DNA from 2 places in the Desulfosarcina ovata subsp. ovata genome. Region 1 is predicted to be linked to the other one. Evidence: riboswitches for the same ligand, from Rfam matches in the RefSeq annotation. Region 1 holds a riboswitch; the other holds the start of a gene.
The links. A riboswitch is a leader RNA that binds a small molecule or an ion and turns the genes downstream of it on or off. The one in region 1 is predicted to bind cobalamin.

Region 1 (4,429 bases):
TCGTTTTGCCTAAATAGTGGGATGCGGATTTTATGGCAGACTCGGGCGAAATAGTATCCAATATCGAACCGTCGTCAGCATAAACGACGTTCCGACGGCTTTCTTTCGTACGAAAAAAATAGGCCGGCCTGTCAATAAGCATATTGAGCCGGGCCTCTATCGGAGGTTCGGACAAACCGGTTTTCGCCCATGCTTCCCGAAAATCGATGGCAATCGTGTCAGCAATCAAAGGTGCAGTCCGGGGCAGTCGATCCCGTGAGGTTCGGTGAAACCTCGGATGATCGACATACATCATCACAATTCCGGACAGAAACCATAGGATCATCAGCGGACCGGTTGTAAGTCCCAGGATTTTATGTGCTTTGCGAAGCATACACATCCCTTTGGCAATAAAACGTCAAACTGGCGTGCAGTCCTTTCGGCCTGCACGCCGGGTCTGCCAACTCAAAGGTTGTAACGTCGAGTCAATTATTACTGAATCGATCTAAAAATCATATGTGTAGCTGAGCATCAGCGCCAGCGGAGTGCCCTGGTATTCATAAATAAAGGGTTCACCATCCGAACCGGTGGTTCTCCCGTACCCATATGTGGTATAATCTTTGTCGAAAAGGTTATCCACGCGAAGGGTCAGCGTATGGGCCAGATCGTTTCCGAAACGGACAAAGCCCGAGATGTCCGTGACCCAGTACTTCCCGTAATTGACGGCCCCGAATTCCGGGTAGTCGGTGCCGTAAACGTCGCCAATATAGCGAACGGAAAGATCCCCGCCGAACCGGCGGGAGGGATGCCAGTAGCGCAGCAATCCTTTGTAGAAGGATTCGGGGATATGGGTCAATTGAACATCGTCATCTTTGTTGGTCGCATCCGTGTAAACCGCGCTTAGAACGAAACTGAAACCTTTATAGGGTTGCGATGAAAGGCTGATTGCCCAACTCTCCAAATCCGTTTCACCATCGGTATTCTCGAAAACCAGGTCGTCACCCACGGCAATCATGTCTGTGATTTCTGAATAGTAGTAATCAACTGCAGCCGTAAAAAGGCCGAAGGTAGCCCCGAGCCCCGCTTCGACATTTAAGCTTTCTTCGGGATCCAAGTCCGGATTGCCGATGGCATAATCTTCGTCGGCATAAAGCTCATAGGCGTTGGCCAGCCGGAAATTCGTACCCACTACAGCTCTCGCGAAAAACGGCCCGAAAATCGGTGATCGCGCACTTGCATTCCATACAAAGCTGTCGCTTCCTCCCGTCTGATTATAACGGCCGCCAAGGGACATTTTCAGGTCGGGAATAAAATTGAAGTGCGGGCGAAGGGCAAAAAAACCGGCGTATACTTCCTCGTGATCACCCTTGATGACAACAACCTCGTCTTTTCCCCAGTAATTCTGGTAATCAAAGCCCAGCAACAGCTCGTTTTCTTCGAGAAAGAACCAGCTTCCCATCAGATTGACACCCCAATCTTCATATCCCCACAAGGCTTCGTTGTAAACAAACGTGCCGTCGAGTTCTTGCCGGGTGTATTCGGTCCACCACTCGTGATAATAGGCTTTAACGTAGTAGGATAAATCTTCTGCAATATCGTGATCCCATTTTAGAATACCCACATATTCGGTCCGATCGTTTACCGCCTTGTCTTCGTCGACTCTCATGAAATCGGCTTCCGCTTCGTTTCGCAGGATTGAACCCCGCAAGACCGCCCCGTTTCCCCAATCGACGTTTCTCTCGTACTTGGCCAACAGGCTATTTCTTATGTAACCGCGATCTTTTCGGGCAGCCCCTTCGATATGATCGTAATCTTCGTCACAAAAAGTCTGATACCCCTCCCATGCATCGTAGGATCCGTAAATCAGAAACCCGTTTTCGTTGATGGTTTCCGAGAGGTACCCATGGGCTTCGGCGGCATCATAACTCCCATATCCGGCCCCCAGGCTTCCATGTCGTTCTTTGGTGACCGGTTTGGTGATGATGTTGATCACGCCTGATGTGCCGTCTGTGCCGTAATACAGCCCCTCACCGGTCTTTAACACCTCAATCCTGTCGATCATCTTCACGGAAAGGGTGTCCAGATAGCCCCTCCCGTAAAGCCGGTTGTTGATCCGGACGCCGTCGATCAGGAAAATCACCCGCTTGGTGTCCCCTCCGTTCATACTCATACGCATATAGTCACCGCGACCGCTTTTTGAAGATACATAGAGACCCGGCACCAGGCTTTCCAATATCTGGTTGACATCAGCATATCCTCCGGCGGTTATCTCTTCACCGGTGACGATTTCCACCTTGTGACCGAACTCCTCCAGTTCGCCCGACAGGCGTTCCTCTATTTTCCTCCCCTCGACAACCATTTCTTCGAGCTCTTGCGTCTCCGAAAAAGATAGGGCCAAACAGGCAGGCATCATAACAAGAACAAGAGTGCCGTACAAAAAAAGTCGTAACATGAATTTCATCGATCGCGTGTTTCCAACCATAGTAACTCCTCCTTCATTCTTTTATTGGTTCAACTCGTTGCTGTCTTCCAAGAGGAGCGACTCGCAAGAGGAGCGACTCGCCGGCTGGATTTATAGCTATCACTATCGAACTTGATACGCTTTATCCCGTAATATCCCCGGATATGACCGCTTCACATCCAGAAACCCCGCTGAGGGCCAGAATGCCGAAAGCCGGAATACTGCGTGTATTAGCGGTCATGATAAAAAAAAACCCGGACCGCAAAAATCGATCCGGGATCTCCCTTTTACATCCACAGATAGTACTTAGGTTCGACGTCGTCCTCGTGGTCGACCCTCTTCGGGTTCAGGCAGGTATTCTGACTCCCGGATCTTCCTACCGGCTGCGCCTTCCCGACCTGTCGGTCAGTGGCAATGTGCAGCTTTCGTCCCCGGTTACAGCGGCGGGTCCGTCCCCGACTTTCACGGGGTTCCCTCTTGGCAATCCCCCTTGCATAGTTCTCAACAGCAAGTGGACTCGCACCTGATCCTCTTCTCTTTTCTAAAATCATACCGCCGTACCAGGAATTTGTTTGCATGTCAACGTTAGAGGGTATTTGGCAGCGCTGGCAGATCTGTGAGATGGGGTTACATTAAGAATTCTATTGACAATCCTTTAAATTCTCGAATAGGAATCATTGTTCTCTCAATTAAAGGTGTCCGCCAGGACTTAATGGGGAATCCCGTGTAAATCGGGAGTGGACCCGCCGCTGTGACATCCATGTTTCCACCGCATGCCGGAAACGACGCTGCTGGCCAATACGCCACTGTTCCGTTTTTCATGGACGGGAAGGCCGCCAGGAGCCGGATGAAACCAGAAGACCCGCCTTTGATGAATCGGTAAAACCCAACGTGGAGGATGGTGTTTTACCCCAATAGAGTCGATCGGTCCGGGATAAAAAACGGTATCCCCGTGCCCTAACAGGTGCGGGGATTTTTTTTGGAGCAAACAAGGAGTATGTATCATGCACATATCAGAAGGTGTTATTTCAGCACCGGTTCTCATCGGCAGCGGCGTCCTCACAGTGGCAGGCACCGCCATCGGATTAAAAAAAATGGACTATGAGCACGTTGCCCAGGCGGGGATCCTGTCGGCAACCTTTTTCTTGGCCTCCCTGATCCACGTTCCCATCGGCCCGTCCAGCGTCCACCTGTTGCTCAACGGTATTGTGGGGCTGATGCTTGGATGGGGGGCCTTTGCGGCCATCCTCGTGGGGCTGGCCCTGCAAGCCATGCTTTTTCAGTTCGGGGGGATTACCGTTCTTGGGGTAAACACCCTGAATGTGGCCGGTCCGGCCGTGTTGTGCTACTACCTGTTCGGTCGGCTGGTGCAGAAGGACACCGGACTCGCCGTTGTCGGGGCCTTTGCCTGCGGGGCACTTTCGGTGCTTCTGACGTCACTCATGGTCGCACTTTCCCTGCTTTTTACGGAGGAGAGCTTTTTTGAAGTCGCCGCCCTGGTGGTGACGGCCCACCTTCCCGTAATGATCATCGAGGGCATTATCACTGCATTCTGTATTGGATTTCTCAAAAAGGTCAAACCCGATTCACTGCCTGGTTTTTCAACAAGCCCCGGGGAAAGCACTGTCCAATAAGGAGAACGTTATGAAACGAAACAAAAAAAAAGTGCTACACCAGGCAAACAGATGTCTCATCCGGACAGTTTTGCCAACCATTATTTTCATTCTGGCCGCAACGGGTCCCGCACTGGCCCACAAGTTTCTCGCCAGCGGATGGGTGGAGGGGGATACGGTTGTTCTTGAGGCGGCTTTTGGCAACGGAGACATTCCCCACAATGCCGAAGTCCTTGTTTTGGACGACGCGGGCACCCTGCTTCTTTCCACTACCACCGATGATGAGGGAATCTGTTCATTTACAATTCCCCAAAAAAGCGCCCTGCACATTAAAGTAAAGGCCGGCATGGGACATCAGGCTAAGATCCTTATCCCT
Region 2 (4,429 bases), 1.2 Mb from region 1:
GCAAACCGGCGGCGCGCACATCGGGCCGGGCGGCCAAAAGATCGGCAGGCAGGCCCGTAGCCGGCAGGGGAATCAAGGACGGTAATGTTTCCTGGGTGAGAGCGAATTCGCCGATACCGGCCTGCCCCAGAAGAACGGCCAGGGCATTTTGCTGCTGCTGCTCGGTAAGTTGCAACGGCGGCAGATTGGCTTTGGCATCGGCCAGGGCTTCGCGCTGTTGGGCAACGTCCAGGGCGTCGGCCTGGCCATTGATGAAACGCAGCTCCTGCAGCTTGAGCATGCGCTGGTTGATGTCGATTTGATCCTTGAGAATCGCGATCTGGCGGTGCAGGGAAAGAATTTCGATCCAGGCGGTGGTTACCTCGGCCGACACGGTTACGGCTGCCGCCGCCAGGTCTTCGGCGCTCGCCTTCAGCTCCAATCGCTCGGACCGGTGCAGTGCCGCCAGCCGTCCCCACAGGTCAAGCTCGTAGGCAGCAGTTAGTCCGGCGCTGAAGCTGCGGCTGTTGCTATGGGACGTCCCGGCCGCATCGGTTTTTGTTTGCTGCCAGCTTTTTTCGGCACCGGCATTGGCGTCGAGCGTCGGCATGCGGTCCGCCCCGGCCTGACGAGCAACGGCATCGGCCTGTTTCAAGCGGGCCCAGGCCGTGCGCACATCGAAATTACCGGCCAGCGCGGTTCCCACCAGTTGGTTAAGCTCATCGCTGCCAAACGCCTCCCACCACCGATCGGGCACCGGGTCGCTATCCGTATAAAGCGAGTATGCCGACGGTAGGCTGATAGGCGTGTTTGGCCGATCCTGAGGCGCGAACATGGCACACGCCGTAACGGTCAAGGCACTCAGGGTGATGCAGATCCATTTCATCATATTAAACTCCATCGCTTGGGCTGGCGGAAAGAAATAATTCCCCCAGATCGCGCCGGATTTGGGTTCGTCTACAAGGCGCCGCCACCGGTGCATATCGGGAATATGTGCCGGTGGCGGCAACGCGGTAGACGGGCACAAAGACAAGCAGGATGGTGGAATTATTTCTTTCCGCCAGCCTAAGGCCCCGTTGCTTGGGGTTCGCCATCTTTAACGGCTGTTCCGCCGGAATCCTGCGCAAAAAAATTAAAAAAACATCGACCGATGCTCGCGGCCGCTGTTTTGAACGGGACAAGTACTTGCCGATATCCAAGGATGACAATCTGGACGCCCTTCTCTTCCAGGCATTGACCACCAAGGGAATCCTCCCCACCTTGCCAGGTACACCATAGCCCTTGTTCGTCAAAGTTGGCGATGCGTTCATCGTGGTGGAATTTTTCGCGCCCCTGTTTGTTGTCTCTGAATTACCTCGATCGAAGCGGCAACACGTATTTGTATTGACAATGACAGACTCGGTTAATTAATATTTTTTCAATTTTGGTTGTCCAGGCGCGTACGAAACGCGAATGCAGAACGGAAAGATTCGGCTGCGTTAGGGAATCCCGTGAGAGTCGGGAACGGGCCCGCCGCTGTAACCGGAGACGAAACCTGCAACAGACCACTGGTAACATACCGGGAAGGTGCAGGAAAGAGAAAGACCCGGAAGTCAGAAGACCTTCTTGGACAATGCGTCGTATTCCTCGAGGACGGGTGTGGTACGACAGATCCTGCCGGATAGTTATGGGAAATCCCCGGATCGTGACTTTTACGGTCCGGGTTTTTTATGCCCGGACCCAAGGATTGAGGAGGGCATAAAAAGATGAAAAAATGCGTGGGTTTCCTTTTTCTGTTAACCTTGTGGATGCTGCCCGCTGCTGGTCCGGCGGCAGCGGTGGATGAGCAAAGTTCGCCGGTGGTCGTGGATGAGATGATTGTCACGGCAAGCCGGTCCGAGCAGCAGAACGAAAAAGTCCCGGCCCAGATCACGGTGCTCACGGCCGAGGATATCCGGGCCAGTGGCGCCCAGTCCGTTCCCGAGGCGCTGCAGAATCTGGGGGGCGTCATCGTCACCGACCTTAACGGCAACGGGTTCAACCAACAAGTGGATATGGGCGGCTTCGGGGAAACCGCCAGCCGTCATGTGGCCGTTGTGGTCAACGGCCGAAAGATCAACCCCATTGACCAGTCCAGTATCAATTTTCTTTCCATTCCCATTGAAAACGTGGAAAAAATTGAGGTGCTCCACGGTGGGAATTCCGTACTTTACGGCAGCGATGCCATGGGCGGGGTCATCAATATCATCACCAGGGAGGCCACAGCCGGCGTCCATGGCTGGGGTGAAGCCGGCGGGGGAACCCATGATACATTCAAAGGGACCGCCGGCCTGAGCTTTAGCGAGGGACGGTTCGGCGGCCATGTTGGCGCCGTTTATTATGAAACCGACGGATACCGAGAACGCTCGGAAGCGGACCGAAAAAGCGCCTATGCGAAACTCTTCTACTCTGCCTCCGATATGTTGGACCTGAGCCTGGAAGCCAATACCACCCGGGCGGATTATGAATATCCGGGAGGAATGACCCAATCCCAGATGGCCGCCGATCGCCGTCAGGCCGTCAATCTGGAAGACGAAGGGGAGAGTCAGGAGGACTATTACGTGCTTTCCGTTCGTTCGGACTGGGGACGCCTGGGCCGGCTGAACGTCGATTTGAGCTGCAAAAATTATGAACGCCAGGATACCATGGTCTCCTGGGACTTTCCTGCCTGGGGGTATTATGGGTATTATGATTATGACTATACGACCCTCGGGGCCAATCCCCAATACGTCCTGAACCACTCCATCCTTGGAAGGGACAACCGCCTGACAGCCGGTATCGAATTCTATGACACCGACTACGATGCCTGGAACGGCGATACCGCTACCCAAACCCAAATCAATACCTACGACCATGAACAGACGTCCGTCGGATTCTATGTCCAGGATGAATTCAGCTTGGTTGACAATCTGGTATTGAACATGGGCGCCCGTTACGAGGATTTCGATACCACCTTGCGCTCCAGCCTTGGCACGGACAAGGACCTGAGTGAAAACGAATGGGCCTGGAACCTGGGGCTGGCCTATATTTACGCGCCAGGGTCGAAAGTTTACTTCAGGACCTATCAGGCCTTCAGGTTTCCGAAAGCCGACGAATTCATGATACTTTCCACAGGTGCGGTCAACGAAGATCTCAACCATGAAACGTCGATGGGATACGAAGCCGGGGTCCGGTTCGTTGGCCTGGACAAACGGCTGTCTGCAAACGCCAGGCTGTTCAGTTTCGATGTCGACGATGAAATCACCTGGAACGACTTTTCCAACCAGAATGAAAATCTCGATGAAACCCGCCATCAAGGGGGAGAACTGGATATCGCTTTCCAGGCTACCGATCTGTTACGCCTGTTTGGCGGATTTGGCTATACCGATGCGGAATTTACGGCCGGCACCTATGACGGAAAAAAAATCCCGCTGGTGCCCGAATTCAAGGCAAACTTGGGGTTTGCCCTAAATTTCGATTTCGGCCTAACCTATCGATGCCAGTACAACCACCTGGGCAAACGCTATGCCGGGGGAGACAATGACAACGCCTATGACAAGATCGACAGTGCGGACACCGTCGACATGTACCTTTCCTATTCCATTAAGAAGATAGAACTCTTTTTGAACGCAACCAATATCTTCGATGAAGAATACCATAACGGATACAATTACGGTCCGGGGTATGAAAGTTACCAATACCGTTCGGCATACATATTGCCGTAACATCTTGTTATTAAAATAAAAAATAGCGCTGGACAAAAAGATCGCTTTGTGTTTTAATCATGGTGGGTACAATTAATTAACCAGGAGGTCTCCATGAGCGAACACATCGACAAAAATGTTTTTCAAACAATTCTATCACCGGTGCTACCATTGATTGAGGTTACTCAAAATAGTCTCCATAATGATTTGGACACTTACAAGCTTTCATTATCATCGTTCACCACAAATTTGCTTTTTGGAATAATAACCAGAATTAAAAGCGTTGGACAAATCGTCACTGAGATCAAAACATCACCAACTGCTAAGGCATTAGGATTGGTCGTCGCATCGAAGTCTATGTATAATGAAGCGTTTAATCGTTATCCCCCAGAAATATTTAAAGATATATTCCATCAGTTGGTAAAAGAATTGGATTTGCATAAAATTCCGGAAATCAGTCATCTTGGAAAAATGCTAATTGTAGATGGTTCGCTTTTTCCGGCCATTTCCAATATGGCATGGGCTTGTTACAAGAAAACCGCTAATGCGATCAAAATGCATTTATCTTTTGAACTCAACCGAATGATTCCAACCGAATTTATCAGTACGGAAGGTAACTTTTCCGAAAAAGAATTTGTTAAGCAAATTCTTCGCGAAGGCATTACATATGTCTGTGATCGAGGCTATATCGCTTTCAATCTGTTCAAGCAGATATCCGACAGCAATGCATTTTTTATTATTCGCGGAAA

Region 2: another riboswitch for cobalamin. It lies ahead of GN112_RS19360 (TonB-dependent receptor); the one in region 1 lies ahead of GN112_RS14140 (TonB-dependent receptor plug domain-containing protein).

Annotation. Positions count from the first base shown of each region.
Region 1 is NZ_AP021879.1:3,194,175-3,198,603, forward strand. It holds gene GN112_RS14135 (PepSY domain-containing protein) at 1-373, opposite strand, end outside; gene GN112_RS14140 (TonB-dependent receptor plug domain-containing protein) at 485-2,338, opposite strand; cobalamin riboswitch at 2,773-2,982, opposite strand; cobalamin riboswitch at 3,117-3,324, shown strand; gene cbiM (cobalt transporter CbiM) at 3,445-4,074, shown strand; gene GN112_RS14150 (NikL family nickel/cobalt ECF transporter subunit) at 4,085-4,429, shown strand, end outside.
Region 2 is NZ_AP021879.1:4,377,914-4,382,342, forward strand. It holds gene GN112_RS19350 (efflux transporter outer membrane subunit) at 1-868, opposite strand, end outside; gene GN112_RS33650 (hypothetical protein) at 870-1,223, opposite strand; cobalamin riboswitch at 1,396-1,602, shown strand; gene GN112_RS19360 (TonB-dependent receptor) at 1,725-3,701, shown strand; gene GN112_RS19365 (IS4 family transposase) at 3,795-4,429, shown strand, end outside.